2 regions of the Xanthobacter pollutisoli genome follow, and region 1 is predicted to be linked to the other one. Evidence: predicted binding sites of a transcription regulator. Region 1 holds the regulator's gene; the other holds the start of a gene.
The links. The regulator PhoB, encoded in region 1, activates phosphate uptake and scavenging genes when phosphate is short. The targets are predictions, from matches to a motif close to TGTCATNNANCTGTCAT.
Positions count from the first base shown of each region.

Region 2: the regulator PhoB is predicted to act here: its motif matches at 2,991-3,007, upstream of phnC (phosphonate ABC transporter ATP-binding protein).

Region 1 covers NZ_JBDZDP010000007.1:37,784-43,690, reverse strand. The annotation lists gene pstS (phosphate ABC transporter substrate-binding protein PstS) at 1-98, shown strand, start outside; gene pstC (phosphate ABC transporter permease subunit PstC) at 268-1,245, shown strand; gene pstA (phosphate ABC transporter permease PstA) at 1,266-2,099, shown strand; gene pstB (phosphate ABC transporter ATP-binding protein PstB) at 2,151-2,975, shown strand; gene phoU (phosphate signaling complex protein PhoU) at 3,103-3,831, shown strand; gene phoB (phosphate regulon transcriptional regulator PhoB) at 3,973-4,674, shown strand; gene ABLE93_RS15070 (flavin monoamine oxidase family protein) at 4,769-5,907, opposite strand, start outside.
Region 2 covers NZ_JBDZDP010000003.1:258,721-264,627, forward strand. The annotation lists gene ABLE93_RS09980 (polysaccharide deacetylase family protein) at 186-1,181, shown strand; gene ABLE93_RS09985 (amidase) at 1,276-2,541, shown strand; gene phnC (phosphonate ABC transporter ATP-binding protein) at 3,116-3,928, shown strand; gene phnD (phosphonate ABC transporter substrate-binding protein) at 4,014-4,922, shown strand; gene phnE (phosphonate ABC transporter, permease protein PhnE) at 5,318-5,907, shown strand, end outside.

The DNA of each region.
Region 1 (5,907 bases):
AGCTGCACTACATCCCGCTCCCCGAGTCGGTGGTGAAGCAGGTCGAGGAGGCCTTCAAGGCGGAGATCAAGGGTCCGGACGGCAAGCCCGTCCTCTGATCCAGGGCTGAAGCGTGCCGCCCCCTCGGGCGGCACGCCGCCTTGAAGTCATCGGGCCCATCGGTCCCGCAGGCTCCGACGAGGGCCGGTGACGCCGCCCGGCGTCCCGCCCACACAGCGCGAAATCGAGACCAGCCGCCGGCTGCGGCACGCGGGGGACAGGCATCCAATGGACGCGACGGTGGAGAGCATGCGGTCTGGCTCGGTCCAGCCCATCACCAAGGCCAAGGGGACCGGGGCGGTGACCGACCCCATCTTCGTTGGCCTCCTCTGGGCGAGCGGCATCTTCGTCCTCGTCCTGCTCGGCCTCATCATCGCCGAGCTGTTCAAGGGCGGCTTTCCGGCGCTCCAGCACTTCGGGCTCGACTTCATCTGGTCGCCCGCCTGGAACCCGGTGACCGAGAATTTCGGCGCCCTGGTGATGATCTACGGCACGCTGTTCTCCGCGGTGATCGCCGTGGTGGTGGCCCTGCCGCTGTCGTTCGGCATCGCCTTCTTCCTCACCGAGATCGCGCCGCAGCCGCTGAAGCGCCCGATCGGCGTCGCCGTGCAGCTGCTCGCCGCGGTGCCCTCCATCATCTACGGCATGTGGGGCTTCTTCGTCATCGTCCCGCTGATGGCCGCCTACGTGCAGCCCCCGCTCATCGACACGCTGGGCAACGTGCCCATCATCGGCGCCCTGTTCGCCGGCCCGCCCCTCGGCTCGGGCATGCTCACCGCCGGCCTGATCCTCGCCGTGATGATCCTGCCCTTCATCACCGCCATGTTCGTGGAGACGCTGGAAAGCGTGCCGCCCATGCTGAAGGAATCGGCCTACGGCGTCGGCGGGACCACCTACGAGGTCTACAAGAACGTCTCGATCCCCTATGGCAAGACCGCCATGGTGGGCGCGGTGATGCTGGGCCTCGGCCGCGCGCTGGGCGAGACCATGGCCGTCACCTTCGTCATCGGCAACGCGACGCGCATGTCGGCCTCGCTCTTCGCCCCCGGCGCCACCATCGCCTCCACCATCGCCAACGAATTCCCGGAGGCCCCGATCGGGTCGCTGAAGCTGACCTCGCTGCTGCAGCTCGGCTTCATCCTGTTCGTGATTTCCTTCATCGTGCTGGCACTGTCCCGGGCGCTCGTGCGCTCGCGGCTCGACTGACCCCGGAGCACAGGCAGACCATGGCCTCCCTCGCAGCGCGCCGCGCCAAGGACACGACCATCAAGGCGGTGTCCACCGCCTTCGCGGTCTTCGCCATCTTCCTCCTGGGCTGGATCCTGTGGACCCTGCTCTCGCGCGGGCTGCCCGCGCTCGGCCTCAACGTCTTCACCGAGGTCACCAAGCCGCCGGGACAGGGCGGTGGCCTGCTCAACGCCATCGTCGGCTCGCTGATCCAGATCGGCATCGCCATGGCCATCGGCGGCCCCATCGGCATCTTCTGCGGCACCTTCCTCGCCGAGAACGGCAAGGGCACGAAGATCGGCGCCGCCGCCCGCTTCGTGAACGACATCCTCCTGTCGGCGCCGTCGATCCTCGTCGGCCTGTTCATCTACACGCTGCTGGTGGTGCCGTTCGGCGGCTTCTCCGGCTGGGCCGGCGCCATCGCCCTCGCCATCCTGGTGATCCCGGTGGTGGTGCGCACCACCGAGGACATGCTGAACCTCGTGCCGGTGGGCCTGCGCGAGGCGGCCTTCGCCCTTGGCGCGCCGCAGTGGAAGGTGGTGATGTTCATCACCTGGCGCGCGGCCCGCGCCGGCATCGTCACCGGCATCCTGCTCGCCATCGCCCGCGCCGCCGGCGAGACCGCGCCGCTGCTGTTCACCTCGCTGGGCAACAATGCGCTGTCCACCGACCTGTCGCGGCCCATGGCCAGCCTGCCCATCGCCATCTATCAGTTCGCCGGCAGCCCCTTCGACGACTGGGTCTCCCTCGCCTGGGCCGGCGCGCTCCTCATCACCGTGGGCGTGCTCGTGCTCAACGTGGCGTCCCGCCTGTTCCTCGCGCGGGGCCACTAGGCTCCGCCGCGCCACACCCATTCCGCCTTCCTCCGAAGCGAGGCCGACCAGATGACTTCAGCCGTCGATCCCACCTTCAACATCTCCTCCTCCGTCGCCGCGCGGCCCGACGCCCCGCCGGCGCCCGCCAAGATCAAGGTGGAGAGCCTGCAGTTCTACTACGGCAGCAACCACGCGCTCCGGAACATCAACTTCGAGGTTCCCGAGAAGCGCGTGACCGCCATGATCGGCCCGTCGGGCTGCGGCAAGTCCACCCTGCTGCGCGTGTTCAACCGCATGTACGACCTCTACCCCGGCCAGCGGGCCGAGGGCGCGGTGCTGTTCGACGGCGTGAACATCGTGGGCAAGGAGCTCGACCCCACCATCGTGCGCACCCGCATCGGCATGGTGTTCCAGAAGCCGACGCCCTTCCCCATGACGATCTATGACAACATCGCGTTCGGCGTGAAGCTGCACGAGCGGCTGAACAAGGCGCAGATGGACGAGCGGGTGGAATGGTGCCTGCGCAAGGCCGCCATCTGGGACGAGACCAAGGACCGCCTGCACACCTCGGCGCTCGGCATGTCCGGCGGCCAGCAGCAGCGCCTGTGCATCGCCCGCACCATCGCGGTGCGGCCGGAGGTGATCCTGCTGGACGAGCCTACCTCGGCCCTCGATCCCATCTCCACCTCGAAGATCGAGGACCTGATCGACGAGCTGAAGCAGGAATTCACCATCGTCATCGTGACCCATAACATGCAGCAGGCCGCGCGCTGCGCCGACATCACCGCCTTCTTCTACCTGGGCGAGCTGATCGAGGTGGCGCCTTCGGACGTGATCTTCACCAACCCGAAGGAAATCAAGACGCGCGACTACATCACCGGCCGCTTCGGCTGACGCGGGAAAGGCGCCGGCGGGCTCGCCCGGCCGGCGCATCTTCCCTCAACCCCAAGGGAGCGAACGCCTCCGCCGGCCGGCCTGTTGGCCCGGGCCGGCTGGCGGGCTCCAAGGAAGGACCGATCCCATGCCGGAGCATACCGTTGCCTCTTTCGACGTCGAGCTGAAGGAAATCGGCCGCAAGGTGGTGGAGATGGGCGGCCAGGCCGAGCGCCTCGTGGCCGACGCCGTCACCTCGCTGATCCGCCGCGACGGCGCCATCGCCCAGAAGGTCGTGCTGCTCGACGCCACCGTCGACCAGGCCCAGCGGGAGATCGAGGACCGCGCCATCCTGGTGATCGCCAAGCGCCAGCCGGTGGCCAACGACCTGCGCGAGATCGTCGCCGCCATCCGGGTCGCCAACGACCTGGAGCGCATCGGCGACCTCGCCAAGAACGTGGGCAAGCGCGTGATCGCCATCGAGGGCGAGTATCATCCGCAGAAGCTGGTGCGCGGGGTGGAGCACATCTCCGACCTGGTGCTGGAGCAGCTGAAGGAGGTGCTCGACGCCTACGCCGCCCGCAACGAAGCCAAGGCGGTCGAAGTGTGGGGCCGCGACGGCGCCATCGACACCATGTACACCTCCCTGTTCCGCGAGCTCCTGACCTATATGATGGAGGATCCGCGCAACATCTCGGTGTGCACGCACCTGTTGTTCTGCGCCAAGAACATCGAGCGCATCGGCGACCACGCGACCAACATCGCCGAGATCGTCTTCTACATGGTCACGGGCCAGAACCTGCCCGAGACCCGCCCGAAGGCCGACGCCTCGAGCGAGACCACGCTGCCCTTCCCGGGCCGCACCGTCCAGGGCTGAGGCCCGGACGGGCGCATGACGGAGCGCGAGCGGCCGGATCGGGTTCGGTCCGATCGCCCGCCCTCTCATTTTGCCAAGAGGACGCGTGGCGCGGGTTGCCCAGCAGCCGGCCGCCCCGGTCTAACGAACGGATGAATGACAGTGCCGGCGCGTATTCTGATCGTCGAGGATGAGGAGCCTCTGACCCTCCTGCTCCGTTACAATCTGGAGTCGGAAGGCTACGGCGTGGAGAGCGTCGGCCGCGGCGACGAGGCCGAGACGCGGCTGCGCGAGAGCGTGCCGGATCTCGTGATCCTCGACTGGATGCTGCCCGGCCTCTCCGGCATCGAATTGTGCCGGCGCCTGCGCACCCGGCCCGAAACCGAGCGCCTGCCCGTCATCATGCTCACCGCGCGCGGCGAGGAGACCGAGCGGGTGCGCGGCCTCGCCACCGGGGCGGACGACTATGTGGTGAAGCCCTTCTCGGTGCCGGAGCTGCTCGCCCGGGTGCGCGCCTTGCTGCGCCGGGCCAAGCCCGAGCACGTGGCGACGCTTTTGCGCGCCGGCGACATCGAGCTCGACCGGGAGACCCACCGGGTGCACCGCGCCGGCCGCGAGGTGCATCTCGGCCCCACCGAGTTCCGCCTGCTGGAATTCCTGATGCAGTCTCCCGGCCGCGTCTTCTCCCGCGAGCAGCTGCTGGACGGGGTGTGGGGCCAGGACGTCTATATCGACGAGCGCACCGTGGACGTGCACGTGGGCCGCTTGCGCAAGGCCATCAACCGCGGCCGCCAGTCCGACCCCATCCGCACCGTGCGTGGCGCAGGCTATTCCTTCAACGAGATGTTCGCCCGCGCCCATTGAGGGCGGGCCGTCGGGCTGCTACGGCCCGCGCGTGCGGCTTGCGAGGGTGGCGCGGGTCGCCAGGTGCTCCGTCGGGGCGCAGACGCCCGCCCCCTCAACCGGAGCGCACCCCGATCAGTCCCAGAACCTGCTTGGCCGCCCGCTCGCCCGAGAGCCAGGCGCCGCCCACCGTGCCCCACAGGGTCTCATGGGCGTGCTCGCCGGCGAACACGAGGCGGCCGGCAACCGTCTCGGTGAAGGCGCGGCGCATGTTACCGAAGCCGGGGAGGGCGCAGGAGAAGGCACCCAGCGCCCACGGCTCCTTGCTCCAGCGGGTGGCGAACACCTTGCCAAGTCGGGCCGCCGTGTCGGCGCCGAACTCGCGCGTGAGCGCCGCCTTGACGAAGGCTGCGGCGGCATCGGGCGGGCTGTCGGCGAGGCCGGTGGCCACGTCCCCGCCCACCTCCAGGCTGTAGAGGTCGCTGCCGCCGATACGGGCCCGCAGGGCATAGGCGCGCGGCCCCTCGGCGCGGAAATAGATCAGCTCGTCCACGCCGAGCCCGGCGGGATTGCGCGGCAGGCGGAAGCCGATGTGGTCGAAGGCGCCGAGGGTGATCTTCTCCACCGCCGTGCGCTGGCGTTGCGGCAGGCCGGGCTGGATGCGCAGCTTGCCCGACGCCATGAGGCTCGGCGGCACGGCGATGATGACGGTGCGCCCGAGCACCGTGCCCCGGCTTGTCTGCACCGAGACGAGACGCGGGCCGAGCTCCACCGCCCGGGCCGGGGTCTCCAGCCGCACGGTCAGCGGCCGCGCCAGCTGCGAGACGAGGGTGCCCACGCCCTGCCGGCAGATGTCCTCGCCCTCGCGCTCGTCGGCACGCGAGACGTCGACGGTGGAGATCTGGTCCAGCTCCTTGGCGCAGGCGAAGGGGCCGAGCACGAAGCGCGCGCTGGCGCCGTAGGCGCCGAGGTCGGGCAGGGCACGGGCGGCGGGCATGTCGCGCCCGGCGTCGCCCGCCGCCACGATGGCCCGCTCCCCGCGCCGCACCGTGGCGATGAAGTCCTCATAGTCGGCATCGCCCGCCTCGCGGCCGTCCTGATAGAGCCGGCCGCCGTCGGGCGCGCGGTAGATGTCGAGCCCCTCGGCCCGCCCGTAGGCGGCCATGGGGCGTGCCGCCGGCATGTTCAGGCGCGGCGCGCCGAGATCGAACGGCACGCCGAACTGGGCGGTGTCGGTGACGGTGCGGCCGCCCA
Region 2 (5,907 bases), on a different contig from region 1:
GGGCGCCCCGCTTCAAATGGAATTTGTTGATTTCAGACCTCGGCCCGGCTGATGGCGCACCTGAGGACCGGATCGCCCATGTTTCCGGCCGCAACAGCAAGTGACCGCAACACGCCCGTCCGCCCGCTGGCCTTGCCGCGCCGGGACGCTTAAGCCGAGGCCGTCGTCTTCGCCGAGTGAGTCCCGTGCCCGCCCGTTCTCTGCCCGCCCGTCCCCTTTCCAGCTTCGTCCCCGCCCTTCTTGCCGTGATCGTCCCGCTCCTGTGCACCGCTGCGCCCGCCGGTGCGGCGGGACCCGCCTGCTATGCGCCCGCGGCGCTGGCGGCGCGGCCGGGGGAGGAGATCGTGCGGCCCCATGCGGGCGGGCCCGGTACCCTGCCCGAGGTCGCCATCCCGCCGGCCGGGCCGGTGCCCGCCGCGCTGCGTGGCTCCATCCGCCGGGTGGACCTGCCGGCGGGCGAGAAGATGGTCGCCCTCACCTTCGACCTGTGCGAGGCCTCGGGCGAGACCTCGGGCTATGACGGCGCCATCGTCGACTACCTGCGCGCCGAGGGGGTCGCCGCCACCTTCTTCGCCGGCGGCAAGTGGATGGTCAGCCACAGCGAGCGCGGCGGCCAGCTCAGCGCCGATCCCGGCTTCGAGATGGGCAACCACACCTGGTCCCACGCCAATCTCACGGTGAAGAGCGGCGAGGCCATGCGCCGGCAGGTGGACGACGCCGACATCGGCCTCGCCCTCGGCCGGCAGCAGGCACAGGCCAAGGGCTGCATGCTGCCGAAGCCGCCGCCCCTCGCCCTGTTCCGCTTTCCCTATGGCTCGTGCAGCGCCGAATCGCTCGACTATGTGAACGACACCGGCCACCTCGCCATCCAGTGGGACGTGGATTCCGGCGACCCCGCCTTCCTCGGCGCCCGGGGCATGGCCGAGGACATGCTGCGCGCCATCCGCCCCGGCTCCATCGTGCTGATGCACGCCAACGGCCGCGGCAAGCACACGGCCGAGGCGCTGAAGATCCTCATCCCGGCGCTGCGGGCCAAAGGATACCGTTTCGCCACGGTCGGCCAGCTCCTCGCCGCCGGCCGGCCGGTGATCGCCTCCACCTGCTATTCCCTCAGGCCCGGCGACACCCGCGTCTATGACGAGGCGGCCCGCGCCGGCCGGCGCATCCTGCCGGCGCAGTAGGCGCGGCGCGCCTTTGGAAAAGCGCCCCCCGTTGCTTCGCCGCCGGGCGTTGCGCATGGTGGCGGCCCCTCCTCTTCCGTTCGAGCCTTTCCGCATGAGCCTCCTTCTCGCCCGCGACCTTGCCGCCGACATCCGCGCCGGACGCACCACCCCGCGCGCCGTGATGGAGCAGGTGGCCGACGCCATCGGCGCCTGCGAGGGCGAAGTGCGGGCCTTCTCCGCCCTCGGACTCGACGCGGCGCTGGCCCAGAGCCTGGACCCCGCCCTCGCGACGCGCCCCCTCGCCGGGCTCGCGGTGGGGGTGAAGGACATTCTCGACACCCGCGACCTCGTCACCGCCTATGGCAGCGAGATCTATGCCGGCTGGCGGCCGCACAACGATTCTCCCGTGGTGGCCATGACCCGCCGGGCCGGCGGCATCGTCGCGGGCAAGACCGTGACCACCGAGTTCGCCTTCCTTCAGCCAAGCGAGACGCGCAATCCCCGCCGGCTGTCCCACTCGCCGGGCGGCTCCTCCGCCGGCTCGGCGGCGGCGGTGGCGGCGGGCATGCTGCCGCTGGCGCTGGGCACCCAGACCGGCGGATCGGTGATCCGCCCCGCGGCCTTCTGCGGCGTCACCGGCTACAAGCCCACCTACCGGCTTCTGCCCACCCTCGGCATGAAGACCTATTCCTGGCACCTCGACACCATCGGCCTGTTCGGCGCGCGGGTACGCGACGTGGCCTTCATGATCGCCGCCATCACCGGGCGCGACCTCGACATCGGCGACACGCTGGCGGAGCGCCCGCGGATCGGCATCGTGCGCACCGGCCGCGCCGACCAGGCCGGGGCCGACGCCCACGCGGCTCTGGAGGCGGCCGCCAGCGCCGCCGAGGCGACGGGCGCGCGGGTGTTCGACCTGCGCCTGCCGGACGAGCTGGAGGCGGCCGACGCCGCCCACGGCAACCTCCAGGATTTCGAGGCCGCCCTCTCCTTCGCCGACGAGCTCGCCTATCACCGCGACCGGCTCTCGCCCTTGCTGCGCGAGCACCTGACCGCCGCCGAGGCCATCACGCCGGACGTCTATGACGAGGCCCGCCGCACCGCCAAGCGGGCGCGCCAGCGGCTCGGCGACCTCTTCGGCGAAGTGGACGCACTGCTGACCTTCTCCGCGCCCGGCCCGGCGCCCGAGGGATTCGCCACCACGGGATCGGCCATCTTCAACCGGCTGTGGACCCTCATGGGCTGCCCCGCCATCAACGTGGCCGGCCTCACCGCGGCCAACGGCATGCCCGTGGGCGTGCAGGTGGTGGGCCGTTTCGGGCGCGACCGGCAGGCCCTGGAAGTGGCGAGCCGGGTGGAAAGCGCCATCGTCGGCTGAAATACAATATATCGTTACAATAGTAACGTGCGGTGCAGCGGCAGCACGATGGCAGAAGCAGGGCGGGGTTGCGGCGTAAGCGGCCTCGCAAAGTCTTGCAGCGCAACACCTTGCAGCGGCGGTGCAGCACAACTTGCATCTTCCGGTAGCCTGAGAGTTTGTTAAGGTTCTCTTCTTGATCGACCATTGCGAGGCTAAAGGTGACTATCGGCCATCTGCTCACCGTGATCGAGACGTGCGCTGCCTTTGCCTTCGTCGGCGCGGTGCTGCTCGGCATGGTGTGAGGTCAGGACCCGCCACCGGCTCGTGGACCCAAGAACAAAGCTAAGCGAGGTCCAGTCGATCAACGGCGCCGGGGAGGTCATCCTCCCCGGCGCCTGCCGTTTCAGGCAGCCGAATTCCCGCCCGGCGTGCCACGCCGCTACCGTCACATTGGCCGGTTCCGCCGCATGACAGAGCGTTGACGGTCCCGCGCGGCGCAATCCGGCGCCAGAGCCCGTGCGCGTTCGCGGGAACGTCATACGGGTTTTGCATAGAGGAGCTATCCGGTTGGCGACCCGCAGGGAGCCGCCGGATGCTGGTGATCGAGGGCCTCACGCGCCGCTTCGGCGAAAAGGAGGCAGTGTCCAACGTCGACCTTCAGGTCGAGGAAGGCGCATTCATCGGCGTGATCGGCCGGTCCGGCGCCGGCAAGTCCACCCTCCTGCGCATGATCAACCGGCTGCAGGACCCCTCCGCCGGCCGCATCGTCTTCCACGGCCGCGACGTCACCGCGCTGAAGGGCCGGGCGCTGCGCGAATGGCGCGCCGAGGCGGCGATGATCTTCCAGCAGTTCAACCTGGTCGGCCGGCTGGACGTGCTCACCAATGTCCTCATGGGCCGCCTCGCCTCGGTGCCCGCATGGCGGGCGCTCACCAAGAGCTGGAGCGCCGAGGACCGGGCCGTCGCCCTCTCCGCCCTCGACCAGTTCGACATCGCCTCCCTCGCCGCCCAGCGGGCCGACAGCCTCTCCGGCGGCCAGCAGCAGCGCGTCGCCATCGCCCGCGCGCTCGCCCAGGAGCCGGCGCTCATCCTCGCCGACGAGCCCATCGCCTCCCTCGATCCGCGCAACACCAAGATCGTGATGGACGCGCTCCTGCGCATCAACAAGCACTTCGGGATCACGGTGCTGTGCAACCTGCACTCCCTCGATCTCGCCCGCACCTATTGCGACCGCCTCGTGGGCATGGCGCAGGGCCGCGTGGTGTTCGACGGCGCCCCCGCTGCCCTCACCGACCAGGTGGCCCACGAGCTCTACGGCCTGGAAGCCGGCGAGGTGATGGACATGCCCGCCGGACGGGCGGCGCCGGAGCGCGCCACCGTCCCCGAAGCGGCGGCGCTCGCCTGAGCCCTCCGCCCGACGCTGCCGGCTCCGCAAGGACCGGCGGCTTGCGTTCGTTCGCGTTCGAGACGATCCGACAGGAGCCCAAGACATGCTGAACCGCCGTACCCTGATCGCGGCTGCCGCCGCGCTCACCTTCTCCGCGGGCGCCGCGGCCGCGCAGGACTGGAAGGCCAAATATCCCGAGCTGGTGTTCGCCATCATCCCGGCGGAGAACGCCTCGGGCGTGACCGACCGCTTCGGCCCGCTCATGGACTATCTCTCCAAGCAGCTCGGCACCAAGGTGACGCTGCGCATCGCCAACGACTATGCGGCGGTGATCGAGGGCCAGCGCGCCGGCAACATCCACATCGCCTCCTACGGCCCCTCCTCCTTCGCCCGCGCGCTGATGACCGGCGCCAAGATCGAGGCCTTCGCCATCGAGGTGAACCTCGACGGCACCAAGGGCTATCATTCGGTGCTCTATGTGAAGGCCGACAGCCCCTACAAGTCCATCGAGGACCTGAAGGGCAAGAACCTCTGCCTCGTCGATCCCAACTCCACCTCCGGCAACAACGTGCCGCGCTTCTCGCTGAACAAGATGGGCCTCAAGCCCGACGAGTTCTTCGGCAAGGTGGTCTATGCCGGCTCGCACGAGAACGCGGTCATCGCCGTCCAGCAGGGCACCTGCGACGCCGCCTTCAACTGGTGGAACGACGAGCAGGAATCCAACCTCAAGCGCATGGAGCGCAAGGGGATGGCGAAGTACGACGACTTCCGCATCATCTTCAAGTCCGACCAGATCGTGAACTCGCCCTACGCCTATCTGGCGGACCTGCCGGCCGACCTGAAGGCGAAGATCCGCGACGCGTTCTTCTCCATCCAGACCAAGGACAAGGCCGCCTTCGACAAGATCTACGAAGGCAAGCAGCAGCCCTGGCAGCCCATCGACAACGAGGCCTATGTGCAGATCATCGAGCTGAACAAGTTCGTCGACGAGCTGCGCAAGAAGAAGTCCTGAGCGGGCATCAAAGCCAAGGCCGCGGCGCTTCGGCCATCTCCTCGTCGCCCTCCGGCTTGACCGGAGGGCCCATCGCGTCGCGGGCGGCGGCTTTCGCGGGGGCATGGATGCTCCGGTCAAGCCGGAGCATGACGGCGGGGTGGGGTGGTTCGGGCTGCTCTGCCCGCGCCACGACGGAGGGGGATGGTTCGCACTGCTCTGCGGGCAGCACCGCGGGGAGAAGCACCGCGACGGTGCGAGGGGACAGCTGCCCGCTCACAACCGTCGCCCTCCGGCTTGACCGGAGGGCCCATCTCGTCGCCGCGGACCGGTTCGACCCGCGCGTGAACGACCAAGACAAACCTTCTCCCTCCGCAAGAGGGAGAACCAACCCGAGGCTCGGCCCCGTGCCCCAAATGACCCACGCCGTCACCCGCCTGCCCGACGAGCAGCTCGCGCCGATGATCGCCCATTACGAGGTGGCGGTGCGCGAGCGGCAGCGCCATACGCTGATCGTGGCGGCGGTGGTGACGGTGTGCATCGTCCTCGCCGCCTGGATGGGCGAGGTGAAGCCCGCCGTCCTCTTCGCCAATTCCGACCGGCTGGCCAACTACTTCTGGAGCATCACGCCGGTCCTGCGCTGGGACAGCCTCGGCGCCGATCTCGCCGAATGGTACTGGAATCTCGACCACTGGCTGAAGCTGCTGCTGGATACGCTGCTCATCGCCTATCTCGGCACGCTGTTCGGCGCCATCGGCGGCTTCATCCTGTGCTTCCTCGCCAGCGCCAATTTGGTGAAGAATCCCCTCATCCGCCTCACCGCGCGCCGCTTCCTCGAATTCTGCCGCACCGTGCCGGAGCTGGTGTTCGCCTTGCTGTTCGTGGTGGCCTTCGGGCTCGGGGCCATGCCGGGGGTCCTGGCGCTCGCCATCCACACCATGGGGGCGCTGGGCAAGCTCTTCGCCGAGGTGGTGGAGAACATCGACATGAAGCCGGTGGAGGGCGC